3 regions of the Staphylococcus lloydii genome follow, and region 2 is predicted to be linked to each of the others. Evidence: predicted binding sites of a transcription regulator. Region 2 holds the regulator's gene; each other region holds the start of a gene.
What was found. The regulator CtsR, encoded in region 2, represses protease genes until heat stress. The targets are predictions, from matches to a motif close to ATGGTCAATAAAGGTCAAACA.
Positions count from the first base shown of each region.

Region 1 (5,946 bases), 260 kb from region 2:
CTATAATGTATATGTACATCACCGTGATGCACATATTGAAAGTGGCGAGAAAAATGGAAAAAATTAAACTTGTACTCATCGGCGGCGGCACTGGCTTATCAGTTTTAGCACGTGGATTAAGAGACTATAATATTGACATAACTACAATCGTTACTGTTGCGGATGATGGTGGTAGTACTGGAAAGATACGTAACGAAATGAATATTCCGGCTCCCGGAGATATTCGTAATGTAATATCAGCTTTAAGTGAAGCAGAACCTATGTTGGAAGAGTTATTTAAATATCGATTTCAAGAGAACCAAATTGAAGGGCATTCATTAGGGAATTTACTTATTGCCGCGTTGACTAATATTACAGATGATTTTGGACATGCGGTGAAAGAGTTAAGTAAAATATTAAATATTAAAGGTAGGGTTATACCATCTACCAATGCGAGTGTACAATTAAACGCTGTTATGGAAGACGGTGAAATTGTATATGGAGAATCAAATATACCTAAACAAAACAAAAAGATTAAACATGTCTTTTTAGAACCCAAACATGTAAAGCCAATGGCAGAAGCATTAGAAGCTTTATCAGAAGCTGATTTAATTGTACTAGGTCCAGGTTCTCTATATACTAGTGTAATATCAAATTTATGCGTAGAAGGTATCGCCGAAGCGGTTATTAATAGTGCGGCACCTAAACTATATGTAACGAACGTTATGACCCAACCAGGAGAAACAAATAATTATACGGCACATGATCATATTAAAGCTATTCATGACCATGTAGGTAAAAAATTTATTGATTATGCGATATGTAATGAGGAAACATTTAATCAAGATGTGTTAGACAGATATGAAAAAGAAAACGCTAGCCCAGTTCAAAATGATAAAGAAGAATTAGATAAAGCCGGTATTAGAGTGTTTTCACATGATAATTTAGTAGAAATTTCATCTGAACATTACGTGCGGCATAATAACAAAGTGTTATCAAAAATGATTTATGAAATTGCATTAGATACTACGGAAACAATTAAGTTTAAACGTAAATGATGCGTAGCATAAGAAATAATTTGTAGTAAAGAAAAGGAATGAGTACATATGAGCTTTGCATCAGACATGAAAAATGAATTAACGAGAATTGAAGTTGATATAGACAACGCAAAAGCAGAGCTCAGTGCCTTGATAAGAATGAATGGTGCACTTAGTTTGGCTAATCAACAATTTGTAATTAATGTACAAACAGAGAATGCCACAACAGCTAGAAGAATCTATTCATTAATCAAAAAGATATTTAATGTTGAAGTTGAAATTTTAGTGCGTAAAAAAATGAAATTAAAGAAAAATAATATCTATATATGTAGAGTTAAGATGAAATCTAAAGAAATTTTAGATGACTTAGGCATTTTAAAAAATGGTATTTTTACGCATGAAATTGACGAAGCTATCATTGAAGATGATGAAATGCGTCGTAGCTACTTAAGAGGTGCATTCCTAGCTGGAGGTTCAGTCAATAATCCAGAAACTTCATCCTATCATTTAGAAATTTTTTCATTATATGAAAGTCATTCAGAAGGTCTAACAAAATTAATGAATGGCTATGAATTAAATGCTAAACATTTAGAGCGTAAAAAAGGAAGCATTGTCTATTTGAAAGAGGCTGAAAAAATATCTGATTTTTTAAGTTTAATCGGAGGTTATCAAGCACTTCTTAAATTTGAAGACGTCAGAATTGTCCGCGATATGAGAAATTCAGTTAACAGACTTGTTAACTGTGAGACTGCGAACTTAAATAAAACTGTAAGTGCAGCAATGAAACAAGTTGAAAGCATCCGATTGATAGATCAAGAGATAGGCCTAGATAACTTGCCAGACCGCTTAAGAGAAATTGCGAAATTACGTGTAGAACATCAAGAAATTTCTTTGAAAGAATTAGGGGAAATGGTATCAACAGGCACAATATCGAAATCTGGTGTTAATCATCGTCTTCGAAAGTTAAATGAAATGGCTGACAAAATAAGAAATGGCGAAGATATAGATTCATTGTAGAATAATACTGATGATAGGATATCTGGCTATAAAGCAATTGTGCCTAACTCATTTTTTACTTAATATTAAAAGAAAATAAGTTGCATAAAATTGTAAAACTTTATATTGCGATATTTAATTTTGCGGAGCATAATAAGTTATGCTTTAAATTAATTAATCGAACGAAGGAAGTAAGAATATGGGTACTTTATTTATGTATTTAGCATTTATGCTATTCATTGTTATGCTATTTTTACTAATATTAAGTGGTGCAATGAATTTTGGAAATAAGAAAAACGTGTTGTTTTTAGTCACTATAGTAGTATTAATTATTGGAGTCGTAACGCTCTATGAAAAAGGATCAAATATGCGTAAACATGAAATAGATGCATTAGAATATAAAGGTTAATAAAAGTTAAAATGAGGTAAGCTTTCAAATTTATTTGGAGGCTTATTTTTGTGAAAAGGCGTTTATTAAATCTGTTTATAAACAACTTTCTTTATGGAAAATTGAAAACATAATCTTTAAGTTCTATAATGACTTAATAAATAAAGAAAGTTGAATGAAAACAAGTACCCCCTCGAAGGGAATCGAACCCCTATTCTAAGAACCGGAATCTTATGTGTTATCCATTACACTACGAGGGGTAAAATATACAATACCAATAGTTTACAAATGTTCAAAGTATTGGTCAATGATGAGTTTGAAAAGAATTTCAAAATGGTGAGTTTATTTTTTGACCATTTTTGACTTTTAAGTTAAAATAAATTCAACAGTTATAATTAAGGAGGAAACAGAATGAATTTAATTCCTACAGTAATAGAAACAACAAACCGTGGTGAACGTGCTTATGACATTTACTCACGTTTATTAAAAGACCGTATTATCATGTTAGGTTCTCAAATCGATGACAATGTAGCAAACTCAATTGTATCTCAATTGTTATTCTTACAAGCACAAGATGCTGATAAAGATATTTATCTTTATATCAATTCACCAGGAGGTAGTGTAACTGCTGGTTTCGCAATTTATGATACAATTCAACATATTAAACCAGATGTACAAACTATTTGTATTGGTATGGCAGCATCTATGGGTTCATTCTTATTAGCAGCTGGAGCTAAAGGTAAACGTTTTGCTTTACCAAATGCTGAAGTAATGATTCACCAACCTCTAGGTGGCGCGCAAGGTCAAGCAACAGAAATTGAAATTGCAGCAAATCATATCTTAAAAACACGTGCTAAATTAAATCAAATTTTAGCTGAACGTACAGGTCAATCAATTGAACAAATTGAAAAAGATACAGATCGTGATAATTTCTTATCAGCGAACGAAGCAAAAGAATACGGCTTAGTTGACCAAGTAATGGAACCAGAAGCATAAAAAAACAGTCCTGTTAAGGACTGTTTTTTATTTATTGTTCTAAATTTTCTAGTGCTAATTTTAAATTATTAAATTTGAATTTAAAGTCTAGAGCTTCTAATTTATTAGGAATAACTTTTTGTGTATCTAGTACTACCGTAGACATTTGTCCTAAAACTAGGCGTATTAAAGTACAAGGGACCCAAGTGTAATGGGGTTTATCCATAATACGACCAAGTGTATAACCAAATAAATTTTGGCGTTCGGCAATAGGTGTAGTGAAATTAAATACACCGTTAGCTTTGTTATGGCTAATGACAAATAGAATAGCGCGCGTAAGGTCTTCTAGGTGAATCCAAGAATACCATTGACGACCAGAGCCAATTTTGCCGCCCACATATAAGTTATACGGTAGTTTCATTAATGGTAATGCGCCATCTTCGTTAGACAATACCATGCCAAATCTACCAATCACTACACGTGTACCCAATGTTTCAAATTGTTTCGCTATACGTTCCCATTGATAGACAACTTCTGATAAAAAGTCGAAAGGTAATGTGCGATATAGTTCTGTATATGTTTGATGTAAATCGGGTTTATAATATCCTACAGCACTAGCATTAAAAAGAACTTCAGGTTTGTAACTTCTATCCTTGAATAGCTCAAATAATGCATGTGTAGATTGTAATCTGCTTAGCATAATTGTTTGTTTGTATTTTGTAGTCCACCGTTTATTTAAACTCGCGCCAGCCAAATTGATTACGATATCTATGTCTGGAACTAAAGATTGCCATCCTGCTTTAGACCAATTAACATAGCTGATTTTATGGTGATTACTTGATTTATCTTGACGGGTTAATATAGTAATATGTGCATCACTCTCTTTAATTGCATCAACTAGCTGAGTTCCCACCATGCCAGTTCCGCCAGTTATTAAATAATTTTTCATTGTATCACCTCAAGTATATGATTTTGGTAATTTCGTTGTAATGTGGAGTATATAAATTAGTATAGCGTATTTTACAAAAAAGACGTTAAAATTTGTTTTTTAATAAAATATTGCTTGCAATAATAAAGGTATGAAATTTATATAATAAACATACCAACAATGAATATTATAATTAGTAGCGTTATGATAAAGATGACAAATGATAACTTACTGTGTTTCTTTGGGGCGTAATGATCATTTTCTAACATCATTTGTTTAATCGATTGTCCTTTAGGCTTTTTATCGTCGTCAAGTTCTTCAAAAGGGTCATGCTTTGTCATCATGTTATACTCCTTAACTATAAATATAATAAAATTTAACCTATTAAATGTTGAAACATTTCCTCTATTTAGATTACTATAAGTATAGCAATAACATAAGTAAAAACTTTAAAGTTCAAATAGATAAAAATGACTTATTTTGTAGTTTGTTTAATAATTAATTCAAATTTTGCAGTAAATAGGTTAAAATATAATGTCATAATGTAATAAAGTAGTAAGTTTAAATAAATTAGAGAGATTTCAAAGTGAGGGAAGTTTATGTCGAATCAAAATAATAATTTTGATGATAACCAAAACAAAAAAATGAGTGGTTTGGCTAAAGTAATTAGTGTTGTAATTATTTTGCTATTAATAGGTGGCTTAGCTTTTGCCATTTTTGCATTTGTTGATCATTCAAATAAATCCAATGAACGACTGCAACATCAGAAAGAAGAAGAAAAAGCTAAGAAAGATAAAGAAAAGAAAGACAAAGACAAGAAAGATAAAGAGAAAAAAGATAAAGAGAAGTCTGAGAAACAAACGCAACAAACACAGCAGACTCAACAAACACAGCAAACGCAGCAAACGCAACAAACACAGCAGACACAACAGACACAACAAACTCAACAACAAACGACGCAAAATAGAGCACGTAAGTCTACTCAACAAACAAAAGAACGACCTACTAAAGAAGAAAAGACGACCGAAGAAAAAAATGAAGAAAAGACAACAGAAGAAAAAACAGATGAGCCAAAGACTGAAGAACCGAAGACCGAAGAACCGAAGACCGAAGAACCTAAAACAGAGGAACCAAAGACTGAGGAACCTAAAACAGAAGAACCAAAAACAGAGGAACCAAAGACACAACAACCTAAAACCGAGCAATCCACAACAGAACAACCGAAAAGTAGTTCAAATTCCTCTCAAGATAAACAACAATCAGATAAAGACAAATAATACAGTAAATAGGCTGAGACATTTAAATATGTCTCAGCCTAAAATTTTTGCCTAAAAGTTTTAAAAGAGTAAAGAAAATAAATAACTTAAAAATTGAAAAATTGCTATCATTAATATAATTAAACCAACACAGCCGATACTTAACGGGAAGCATCCGCAATTAAAAACTTTTATGTTTCCTTTTTTAGTGTCGCGATTTTGTTGGTTTGAAAAATGTTCTTTATCTTTATAATGCTTATCTCCAGGTTCTAAAATTTCTTGTTTATGTTGTTGGTTCATTAAAGTCCCACCTTTAAAATATACTGAGCAGTATTATAGTTAGTTTAACTTAAACAACTAAACAAAACTATAAAATTGAAATGATGA
Region 1 is NZ_CP064056.1:2,014,977-2,020,922, reverse strand. It holds gene rapZ (RNase adapter RapZ) at 1-67, shown strand, start outside; gene ISP08_RS09950 (gluconeogenesis factor YvcK family protein) at 54-1,037, shown strand; gene whiA (DNA-binding protein WhiA) at 1,086-2,033, shown strand; gene ISP08_RS09940 (hypothetical protein) at 2,212-2,421, shown strand; tRNA gene ISP08_RS09935 (tRNA-Arg) at 2,589-2,660, opposite strand; gene clpP (ATP-dependent Clp endopeptidase proteolytic subunit ClpP) at 2,812-3,396, shown strand; gene ISP08_RS09925 (TIGR01777 family oxidoreductase) at 3,428-4,324, opposite strand; gene ISP08_RS09920 (hypothetical protein) at 4,462-4,647, opposite strand; gene ISP08_RS09915 (DUF4887 domain-containing protein) at 4,903-5,580, shown strand; gene ISP08_RS09910 (hypothetical protein) at 5,641-5,859, opposite strand.
Region 1: clpP (ATP-dependent Clp endopeptidase proteolytic subunit ClpP) is a predicted target of CtsR. The motif match lies at 2,747-2,767, and genes of this name have one in related genera.

Region 2 (5,946 bases):
CACGAATTAAACCTAGTAAGATGTGTTCTGTACCTACAAAATTGTGGTGTAATTTTCTTGCTTCATCCATAGATAATTCGATTACTTTTTTGGCTCTAGGTGTGTAGTGCAATGCACCCATTTGCTCTTGGCCATGACCGATAAGTTTTTCTACTTCTTCGATTACTTTTTCTTCAGTAATATCGAATGACTCTAAAACTTTTGCTGCGATGCCTTCCGGTTCTTTCATTAAACCTAGAAGCAAATGTTCTGTACCGATATTAGAATGATTTAAACGGATTGCTTCTTCTTGTGCATGTGCTAATACGCGCTGCGCACGTTCTGTAAGTCTTCCAAATAACATAAACGAGACCTCCTATTTTATATGCTTTCTCAATATATCTGATCGTTTTTCATTTACTGATTTATCGTCTTCACTATCTAATAAAAACGCAGATTGAATAGCTATCATTAATTCATTAAACTTAAAGTCTTCTAGTTCAATATAACCTAAATCGATACCTAATTTCACTTCACTCAATCTGAAAGATGCTTCTTCCATTGAAATCAGTCTACTATATTTCAAAACGCCTAATGCACGATAAACTCTATCCAACGTTTCAACATGATTATGGCGATTGAGTTGTTCACGAATTTGTAATTCTTCGTTAATAATTTGTTGCACGACTTCTGCTAAGCTATCTATAATTTCTAATTCTGTTTTACCTAAAGTTAATTGATTAGAAATTTGATAAATATGACCATACACTTGTGAACCTTCCCCGTATATACCTCTAATCGTAAATCCAAAACGATTTATCGTTTGAGCAATACGGTTCATTCGTTTCATGATTGATAATCCAGGTAAGTGGAGCATGACACTTGCCCTTAAACCCGTACCAATATTAGTAGGACAAGTAGTTAAATAACCTAAACTTTCATCAAAACTAATATCTAATTCTTGATCTATTTGGTCATCTAGTTCAGAAGCTTTTTCAAATAACGTGTGCAACGATAAATCATTACCCATTGCTTGAATACGCAAATGATCTTCTTCGTTAATCATTAAACTTAATGACTCATCTTCGTTTAACAATACCGCTGCCGCAGGTTGTTTGATTAATTCAGGGCTTATAAGATGTTTCGCAACGAGTTTGTATTTGCTTTGTTGGTCCATTGTATCTAGCCTTTGCAACGTTAACTCGGGAAGCGCATCTTGTACTTCATTAATGACTCTTTCACCTTCTTTTTCTGAAGGATACATCAGTGGGTGTACATGATTATCTAAGTTACGCGCGAGTCTAATTCTTGAGGACATTACTACGGGTTGTTCTTCTTCGTCACGCATCCATTCACTAATATGTGAATTAATTTCCTTTTCGCTCATCACGTGACACCTCGCTATCTGTCTTTAATGCTTTAATTTCATCCCTTACAACTGCGGCTTGTTCAAATTCTTGTTCTTCTATCAAATGATTTAAATAATTTGTTTTTTCTTCAATTTGTTTCTTTAATGCTAATTTTTTATAAGACGAGTGTGGTGTTTTACCGGTATGTTCAAATTGACCACCTTGGACGCGTCTAACTATATCTATAATATCTTCTTTAAATGTGTCATAACAATCAGCACAGCCAAATTTACCTACATGTGCTATATCTCTTAATGTCATTTGGCAAGTCGGACATCGTTTTGCTTCTTTAAAAGTAATTTCATCAAAGTTGATGCCGTGTTTAGAAGCAAGGTGTTGTAAGATTTGTTTAACAACGAACGCGCCTTCGATATCGTCTTGATGACTTTCTACTTGTTTATCTTGAGTCCAAGGGTTACCACCTTGTGCGCACGTCGAACATACCCACTTTTCTTGTATACCGTCTTGGCCTTTAACCGATAATTTTACTTCTGCCTCATTTAAATGGCAATTTTCACATAACACGGTTATCACCTCGCCTTAATAGTAATTAATTATTGGTAGTAAACGTTTTAAAATGTTAGCTCGAATAATGTCTCTAGCTACAATATCCATTTTTAAAGTTTCTCTATCAATGATTGCATTAATCATTTTTGCTTCTCTTTCAGTAATATAGGATTTTTCTAATAAACCATCTATAATATAGTAAGCTTGTTGTTGTGAAATAGAAGGACCAATAATTTGAAGTAAGTGATTAATATAACCAGTTTCATCTTTATTTTCAATTTTAGTGATTCGGATATACCCTCCGCCACCTCTTTTACTTTCTATTTCATAACCATGTTTATTAGTAAAACGTGTTTTAATCACATAGTTTAATTGCGAAGGAACACAGTCGAAACGTTGTGCAACATGGGCACGTTGAATTTCAACAGCGTCTTCATTGGTGTCTTCAAATAACTTTTTAATGTACTGTTCTATGATGTCTGACATATTATGCATGATTATCACCTCTTTTTTGACCTTCTTTGACTATATTATATGACCAACTTTGACCTTTTTCAACCAATATGATTTAAAAATTTTTATTATCTATGTTACTAATATTACTTTTATTGTATTATAGATGGTAAGAAAAAAATAAAGGGATGAGAACATTATGCACATTATCATTGGCTTAATTGGGATTGTAGTATTTTTGGCACTGGCTGTACTATTTAGCTCAGATAGAAAAAATATACGTTGGAAATATGTCGGCTTACTGCTACTTATACAATTAGTTTTTGCATTTATTTTGTTAAAAACAAAATTTGGTATAACTTTTATTGGTGGTATATCTGACGGTTTCAACTATCTATTAGCAAAAGCAGCTGAAGGTGTTAATTTCGTCTTTGGTGGTTTTGAATTTGTAGATCCCAAAAACCCACCATTCTTCTTCAATGTATTATTACCAATCGTCTTTATTTCTGCTCTGATTGGTATCTTACAATATACAAAAATTTTACCTTTAATCATTAATGGTTTAGGATTCTTAATTTCTAAAATAAATGGGATGGGACGTTTAGAATCATATAACGCTGTTGCCGCAGCCATTCTTGGACAATCAGAAGTATTTATTTCTTTGAAAAAAGAATTAGCATACATACCTAAACAACGTTTATATACACTAACCGCTTCTGCAATGTCTACAGTTTCCGCTTCAATTATTGGTGCTTATTTCACATTAATTGAACCAAAATATGTTGTTACAGCAGTAGTATTAAACTTATTTGGCGGTTTCATTATTGCTTCAATTATTAACCCTTATCGTGTTGATGAAAAAGAAGACAAATTAATCGTTCAAGAAAGTGAAACACAAAAACAATCTTTCTTCGAAGTTTTAGGAGAATATATATTAGATGGTTTTAAAGTAGCAGTTATTGTTGGTGCAATGTTAATTGGTTATATTGCCATTATTGCATTGCTCAACGGGGTCGTAAGTGCAATTTTCACTGGCGTATCTGGTGGTCACATTCACTGGGACTTCCAAACTTTAATTGGTTTTGTCTTTGCACCATTTGCATTTTTAGCTGGTGTACCATGGAGCGATGCAGTTCAATCTGGTTCAGTTATGGCGACTAAACTGTTATCAAATGAGTTCGTTGCAATGCAAAGTTTAGGGAAAGCAACTGGCATGAGCGAACACGCTAAAGGTATCGTATCAGTATTCGTAGTTTCATTTGCAAACTTCAGCTCTATCGGTATCATTTCTGGTGCTATAAAATCATTAAATAACGAAAAAGGTGACATGGTTGCTCGTTTTGGACTCAAACTACTTTTCGGTGCAACACTTGTATCATTTATCTCAGCAGCAATTGCTGGATTCTTCATTTAATTAATAAAAAGAGTGATCGTAATGGATTGATTCCACTATGACCACTCTTTTTTAGTTATTAAACTTTTTCAGTTATCGCTGGACGCACAATATTTTCAATAAAATAATGCGTTACCCTATAGTCATCCGTTAACTCTGGATGGAAAGAAACACCTAAATATTTTCCTTCTTGAACAGCTACAATTTTGTCGCCTACTTGACTTAATACATCGACATTATCGCGAACACTTTCAATATGTGGTGCTCTTATAAATACACCCTCAATATCTTCTGCTATACCTTTAATGTCTAACTCGGATTCAAAACTGTCTACTTGTCTTCCAAAAGAATTACGTTGTACAGTAATATCTAATTTGTTTAAATAACCTTCTTCTCCGACGATATCTTTTGCCAACACAATTAAACCTGCGCATGTACCAAACATTGGTAAGCTAGATTGTTGTAGCGCATCTTTAAATCCGTATAAATTCATTAAACGACGTAATGTAGTTGATTCACCACCTGGTAATATGAGTCCATCAATATCTTCAAGTTGCTCAACACGCTTAATAGCTACACCTTCATGTCCGCTTAATTCAATGTGACGAATATGTTCTCTAACTGCACCTTGAAGCGCTAATACGCCTATTTTCATATTACCAACCACGCTCTTGCATACGTTCTTCTAAAGAAAGTTGATTCACATCTAAACCTTTCATAGCAGTACCTAATTCTTTAGATAGACGACCGATTAATTCATAATCTTGATAATGTGTTGTAGCTTGTACGATTGCCTTGGCGAATTTTTCAGGGTCTTCTGATTTAAAGATACCTGAACCAACAAATACACCATCTGCTCCTAATTCCATCATTAATGCAGCATCTTGAGGCGTTGCTACACCACCTGCAGCAAAGTTAACTACTGGTAAACGACCATTATCTTTAATTGATTTTAACACTTCATATGGTGCACCAATATTTTTAGCCTCTGTCATAATTTCATCATCATTCATTACAGTTAAACGGCTTACTTCTGAATTTACTTGGCGAATATGTCTAACAGCTTCAACGATATTACCTGTACCTGGTTCACCTTTTGTTCTTAACATTGCAGAACCTTCACCAATACGACGTGCTGCTTCGCCTAAATTTCTACAACCACAAACGAATGGGACTGTGAATTGATCTTTTAATAAGTGATATTCTTCGTCAGCAGGAGTTAAAACTTCTGACTCATCTATATAATCTACACCCATTGATTCTAATACACGTGCTTCTGTAATATGACCGATACGTGCTTTTGCCATTACGGGTATTGAAACTGCATTCATTACTTCTTCAACAATTTTAGGATTAGCCATTCTTGCTACGCCACCAGCTGCTCTTATATCAGATGGAACACGTTCCAATGCCATTACTGCAACGGCACCTGCTTCCTCAGCAATTTTCGCTTGTTCTGCATTAACAACGTCCATAATAACGCCGCCTTTTTGCATTTCAGCCATTCCTCTTTTTACTCTTTCTGATCCGGTAATTTTAGACATTTACACTTACCCCTTTACTTAGTTGATTAAATTCATTTTAAAAGATAAACTGGTATTTAAAAAGGTACAATTTCAAATAAAATTAAGGGGTCAGTTCATGAGTAAACAAAGTCTATATATTAATTTATACGAATCACTGAAGCAACAAATCATTGAAGGCCAGTATGATGCTAATGATAAATTCCCTTCTAAAAGAGCCTTGGGTGAACACCTTTCGGTCAGTAATACAACAATAGAACATGCCTACCAATTATTATTAGATGAAGGTTTTATTTATTCTAAACCACGTTCTGGCTATTTTGTCTCAGATATAGAATCACTACCGGTTATTTATAAAAATCAACAACAGCAACCTAATGAAATTAATAAAAACACTAGCGCAAGCAAAACTGATATTCCTTATAAGTATGCATTCAATATGTCTGAAATAGACCCTGAATATTTTCCAATGCAACAATTTAGAAAGTATGCACGTGATGTTTTTGAAGATAATGAAATCAACTTATTGCAGCATAGAAGTTTAGAAGGATTATGGGAATTAAGACAACAAATCGCTCATTATCTTTTTAATAGTAGAGGTGTAAGTAGTCATCCAGACCAAATTATTATTGGCAGTTCTACGGAGCAACTTATTAATTTAGTAACTGATATTTTAGAAAAG
Region 2 is NZ_CP064056.1:2,278,774-2,284,719, forward strand. It holds gene ISP08_RS11235 (ATP-dependent Clp protease ATP-binding subunit) at 1-343, opposite strand, end outside; gene ISP08_RS11240 (protein arginine kinase) at 356-1,366, opposite strand; gene ISP08_RS11245 (UvrB/UvrC motif-containing protein) at 1,347-1,913, opposite strand; gene ISP08_RS11250 (CtsR family transcriptional regulator) at 1,929-2,390, opposite strand; gene ISP08_RS11255 (NupC/NupG family nucleoside CNT transporter) at 2,548-3,762, shown strand; gene pdxT (pyridoxal 5'-phosphate synthase glutaminase subunit PdxT) at 3,821-4,396, opposite strand; gene pdxS (pyridoxal 5'-phosphate synthase lyase subunit PdxS) at 4,398-5,285, opposite strand; gene pdxR (MocR-like pyridoxine biosynthesis transcription factor PdxR) at 5,383-5,946, shown strand, end outside.

Region 3 (5,946 bases), 410 kb from region 2:
GCGATTTATGCTATACAAATATCACTCTTTTAATTATAATGTAATTATATATAAGTTATTGGAGGCATTACTAATGAAATACCTCGCTGTATTAGTTTGGGCAATCGTCTTATTAGAAATGGTTAATTTTGTCTTAAATAGTTTAGAAGGTGGCGGAGCGTTGAACTTTGTTACACCTATTATTATCGCTGTTATTTTCACCATTCTTATAATATTATTTGATTTAGTAATCAAACCTAAGAACAACCAAACTAAAAATGAACATTAAAAAACACCAACATGTTTAACATGTTGGTGTCTTTTTTGTAATTAAACATTAGTTGTTTCGTTGTTTTCTAAATTGAAAGTCAAACCATCTTCAGTTAAATCAACATTTACAACTGTTCCTTCAGGTAAGTTCTCTCTTATCATTTTTCTAGCTAAAGGTGTTTCAATTTGTGATTGAATGAAACGTTTTAATGGTCTTGCACCAAATTGTGGTTCGTATGCTTCTTTACCTAACCATTCTTTAGCATTATCAGATACATTAATAGAAATTCGTTGGTCTAATAATCTAATGTTTAATTGTGTTAATAGTTTATCTACAATCATACCCATATCATCGACTGATAATGGTTTAAATAATACGATATCGTCCATACGGTTTAATATTTCTGGTTTGAAGTATTGATTTAAACTTTCCATTACAGCTTTTTCAGTTGTTTCTGTAATAACGCCAGTATCTTTCACATTTTCAAGTAAGACTTGTGAACCAATGTTACTAGTCATAATAATTATAGTGTTTTTGAAATCAACATTTCTACCTTTTGAATCAGTTAGACGACCCTCATCTAAAATTTGAAGTAATACGTTGAAAACGTCGCTGTGCGCTTTTTCTATTTCATCTAATAGAATAACTGAATATGGATTACGACGAACGGATTCAGTTAATTGACCCCCTTCATCATGACCAACATAACCAGGAGGAGCTCCAATTAATCGTGACACAGAATGTTTTTCCATATATTCACTCATATCAATACGAATCATATGTTTTTCTGAATCAAATAACGTTGAAGCTAATGACTTAGCTAACTCAGTTTTACCTACACCCGTTGGTCCTAAGAATAAGAAACTACCTATAGGTCTTTGGGGATCTTTAATACCTGCGCGCGCTCTTACTACTGCGTCAGATACTAAATCTACTGCTTTATCTTGACCCACAACACGTTCGTGTAAAATATCAGCTAAGTTTAAAAGTTTTTCACGTTCTGTTTCGACTAATTTTGAAACTGGAATACCCGTCCAAGCACTTACAATATCGCCGATTTCTTCATCTGAAACAATTTCTCTAATAATACGATCATTGTCTTCATTTTGTTCATCTTGGAATGCTGCTTCTAAATCTCTTAATTCTTTTTCTAACTCAGGTATTTTACCATGTTGTAATTCTGCTGCACGTTCCAAATTATAGTTATTTTCAGCATCTTCCAGTGCTTTTCTACTTTCATCAAGTTCTGTACGTTTTTCTTGAAGTTTCGCAATTTTTTCTTTTTCTTGTTCTACACGAGATGAAATTTCGGATTGTTTTTCTTTTTCGTTAGCTAATTCTTCTTGTAATTCTTGTAATCGTTGTTTACTCGCATTATCAGATTCATTTTTCAATGCACTTTCTTCGATTTCTAATTGCATTACGCGTCGATTAACTTGGTCTAATTCTGTTGGATTTGAACCCATTTCAGTACGAATCGTTGCACAAGCTTGGTCCACTAAGTCGATCGCTTTATCTGGTAAGAAACGATCTGTGATATAACGGTCTGATAACTCAGCCGCAGCAACTAAAGCACGGTCTTGGATTCTAACACCATGATATACTTCATAACGTTCTTTGAGACCTCTTAAAATGGAAATTGTATCTTCAACATCAGGCTCTGAAACATTTACTTTTTGGAAACGACGCTCTAATGCAGAATCTTTTTCGATATATTCACGATATTCATTTAAAGTCGTAGCACCGATACAGTGTAGTTCCCCTCTAGCAAGCATCGGTTTTAACATGTTTCCAGCATCCATTGCGCCTTCAGTTTTACCTGCACCAACTAGCATGTGAATTTCATCGATAAATAAAATTATTCTACCATCTGAATCTTTAACTTCTTTAAGTACTGCTTTTAGACGTTCTTCAAATTCACCACGATATTTAGCACCGGCTACAAGCGCACTTAAATCTAATTCGAAGATCGTTTTATCTAGTAATGATTCAGGTACGTCTTTGCGTACGATTCTTTGCGCTAATCCTTCTACTATCGCTGTTTTACCTACACCAGGTTCACCGATAAGTACTGGATTATTTTTAGTTTTTCTGCTTAAAATTCTTATAGAGTTTCGAATTTCTTCATCTCTACCGATAACTGGGTCCATATTACCTTGTCGGACCTCTTCTACTAAATCACGTCCATATTTCTCTAAAGCTTCATAATTTACTTCTGGATTTTGTGATGTCACGTGATTCCCTCCTCTAATTTTTTTTATAATTTCCGTTACTACTTCTGCTTTATTGCCTACTGCTTGTTTTGTTGTTTCATCTATAGCTATTGCAGCTAACAGTAGATGCTCCATAGATATATATTCATCATCATATTCTTTCATATATAATTCAGCTTTAGTCAAAAGTTCATTTGCCTTTGGACTAATATATTGTCCGTATTGAATATTATCTCCTTGCACAGTTGGATATTTTTTTAATTTATTTTCATATTGTGTTGTTAATTGTTCTGTATCAATATTTGCTCTTTCTAAAACATTGTGATATAAACTATCTGTTTCAGCCATTGCTGATATTAGTATTGCTTCAATTTCAATATTTTGTAATTCATATGTTTGAGCTTGCTCAACCGCATTTTGTAATACGCTTTGCACTTTGTAGGTCATTTGATTTATATCCAATATTTTCACCCCTATACAATTAGCGTTAGGTCAAACCTTTTTGACTTTGACTTTCTTTGACCTTAACTTTATTATAGACCCTTTTATATGAAGAATCAACTCGAAAGCATTAAAAAATACATCATTTTTATTAAATTAATTTTCTCATAACAGTATAAAAAACCGGTACCGTCCAAGTTGAACGATGACCGGTTTATTGCTATTTTTTCAGTGCATTAACGATTTGATCTGTTAACGCATCTACCCCTTTTGGCTCCAGATGAATACCGTCTGGTGCAAAGTATTCAGTATGACCTTCTGAAGTTTTATACCAATTTATTAATTTAACATTTGAATGTTCTTTAGCAGCTTGAGCTAACATATCATTCACATGTTGTTCATATGGTCTTGGCACTCTAACATTAATTAAATAGATGTCTGCCTTTCCTAATCTATTAATTAATTCATCTAATTGACTCTTACTAAAATCTCCATTAGTACCCAATTCGAGTACAACTTGGTCGCCTTTTTGAGTTTTATCTTTGTACTGACTATTAACTAACGGCAACGCTTCATATAGATTTCTTCCTACCTTACCATCTATATCAGCATTTGGTACTTTTTCTTTGAAAGTATCACCAATATCTACCATTACAGAATCACCTAGTAATAATGGAGATAGGTTTTTTACATCTTTATTAGATTTCGATTGCTTATCTGTATCTTTATTGTTATCTATGGGTTTTGGTTTAACAATTTTTTTATCTTGATTAGTTGAATGAAATGTTGTTTTTTTATGCGTTATATCATCCTTACCTAATTTGTCGAAGGCGCCTAAAAATACTAATATTGTAGGCACACAAACACATAAAGCAACAATCGTTCTAATTAAAGATGTCTTAAATAAGCTATTAAAACTAAAGATTCGGAACCCATGCTTTCTAAAAGGTACTTCTATATACCTATATGATAGTTCTGCAAAAACAAAAGTTAAAATTAGATCCAAAACAAATACGTAAAGTGGGTATTGTCCCGCTACGTAATATGAATGAATAAAGCTTATTATAGGAAAATGCCAAAGATATAAACTATATGATCTTTGTCCTATGTATACAAATACTCTATTCCCCAATGCTTGCGCAAAGATATTGGAAGGATGTACTGCACTCGCAATAATTAATAACGTGAGTGCTGAAATCAAATAGAAACCACCATGATAAATCCATGCACTATCATCTTCCACAGTGAAGAATAATGTTATTAAAATAAGTAATCCGATTGTTCCAACAGTACTAATTATTATTTTTAATACTTTAGGTGGTTTAGCATTCAATTTAAAAGGTGGCCAAGCAAAAGCTAAAATCACCCCTAATAATAATGTTTGTAAACGTGTGTCTGTACCGAAATACACACGTGAATTTTCTGCGGTCATAAGTGAAATTGTTATCATCAAAATGAGTGATACCAACGACACAATCCAAAATATAAGTGTTACATTTTTATAACTTTTAAATTTAAATAATAACAAAACTAAAATGAACGGGAAAAACAAGTAAAACTGTTCCTCAATCGCTAATGACCATAAATGTTTCAATGGCATAAATGCAAATTGTTCAAAATAATTTACATCTGTTATTATGTACCACCAATTTGACATATAGAAAATGGCTGCAAATGCGTCGTGTTTAATCTGAACGATGTGAGATGGTTTTAAAATAAGTGTAGCTATAGTCACTGTAAAAATTAATATTAACACTGCTGGTAATAGTCGTTTTATACGTCTGAGCCAAAATTGCTTTATTTTAATCGTTCCTGTTTCTTCGTATTCGCTAAGCAATAAGCTAGTAATTAAATAGCCGGAAATCACGAAAAAGGTATCAACACCTAAAAAGCCGCCACTAAGCCATTGCTTATTTAAGTGATAAATTATAATACCAATGACAGCAATCGCCCTTAAGCCGTCTAAACCAGGCATATAGCGTTTAGGATAACGGTTACGATTTTTAGTAGTATTGTTTGTTTTCATTAATAAACATCTTTCCTTACAATTAATTGAATGTCAGGCATCTATAAAGTGTAATGTTTTTGTAATGAAATTGCAATTATTTTAATGATTTGTACAACCAAATTGTGAACTTTATAATTTCAAACACAAAAAGCTTAGATAACAATTACAAATTTCTGCAACTATCATCTAAGCTTTATCATGTATCAATTAAATAATTATCCAATACCTAATGCTATTTTTGCATAGCGAGACATCATTTCTTTATCCCATGGTGGATTCCACACGATATTTACTTCTGTGTCTTGAATTTCAGGTAATTCAGCTAATACCATTTTAATTTGATTAATAATTTGCGGTCCAAGAGGACAGCCCATTGAAGTCAATGTCATTTCTACCGTACATAAGCCTTCATCGTCTACGTCTACTTTATATACTAAACCTAAGTTAACGATATCGATACCTAACTCAGGGTCAATTACCATTTCTAAGGCATTTAAAATATTATCTTTTAAACCTTCATCCATTTGTCTCACCTCTTTGTATTTAATCTTACTTAACAATATATCAAATATCTTACAAAACGCCAATAAAATGCTATGATGTTATTGTATTCTAATATACTTATTCCAAGGAGAAAGTTATGCAACCTTATTTAATTTGTCTAGATTTAGACGGCACGTTATTAAATGATGAAAAGGTTATTACACCTTACACAAAAAAAGTACTAAAAGTCTTACAACAACAAGGTCACAAATTAATGATTGCTACGGGACGTCCGTACCGAGCGAGTCAAATATATTACCATGAATTAAATATGGATACACCTATCGTCAATTTTAACGGTGCGTATGTTCACCATCCAAAAAACAATACTTTTGAAGAAAAGCATGAAGTGCTTGACTTAAACTTAGCAACAAGTATCATTCAATCTTTAAAAGATTATGGCGTTAATAATATGATAGCCGAAATTAAAGACCATGTATTTATTGATAATTTTGATCAAAAATTATTCGATGGTTTTTCAATGGGCAACC
Region 3 is NZ_CP064056.1:1,864,728-1,870,673, forward strand. It holds gene ISP08_RS09055 (YjzD family protein) at 74-268, shown strand; gene clpB (ATP-dependent chaperone ClpB) at 310-2,925, opposite strand; gene ISP08_RS09065 (acyltransferase family protein) at 3,125-4,930, opposite strand; gene ISP08_RS09070 (metal-sulfur cluster assembly factor) at 5,128-5,436, opposite strand; gene ISP08_RS09075 (Cof-type HAD-IIB family hydrolase) at 5,553-5,946, shown strand, end outside.
Region 3: clpB (ATP-dependent chaperone ClpB) is a predicted target of CtsR. The motif match lies at 2,969-2,989, and genes of this name have one in related genera.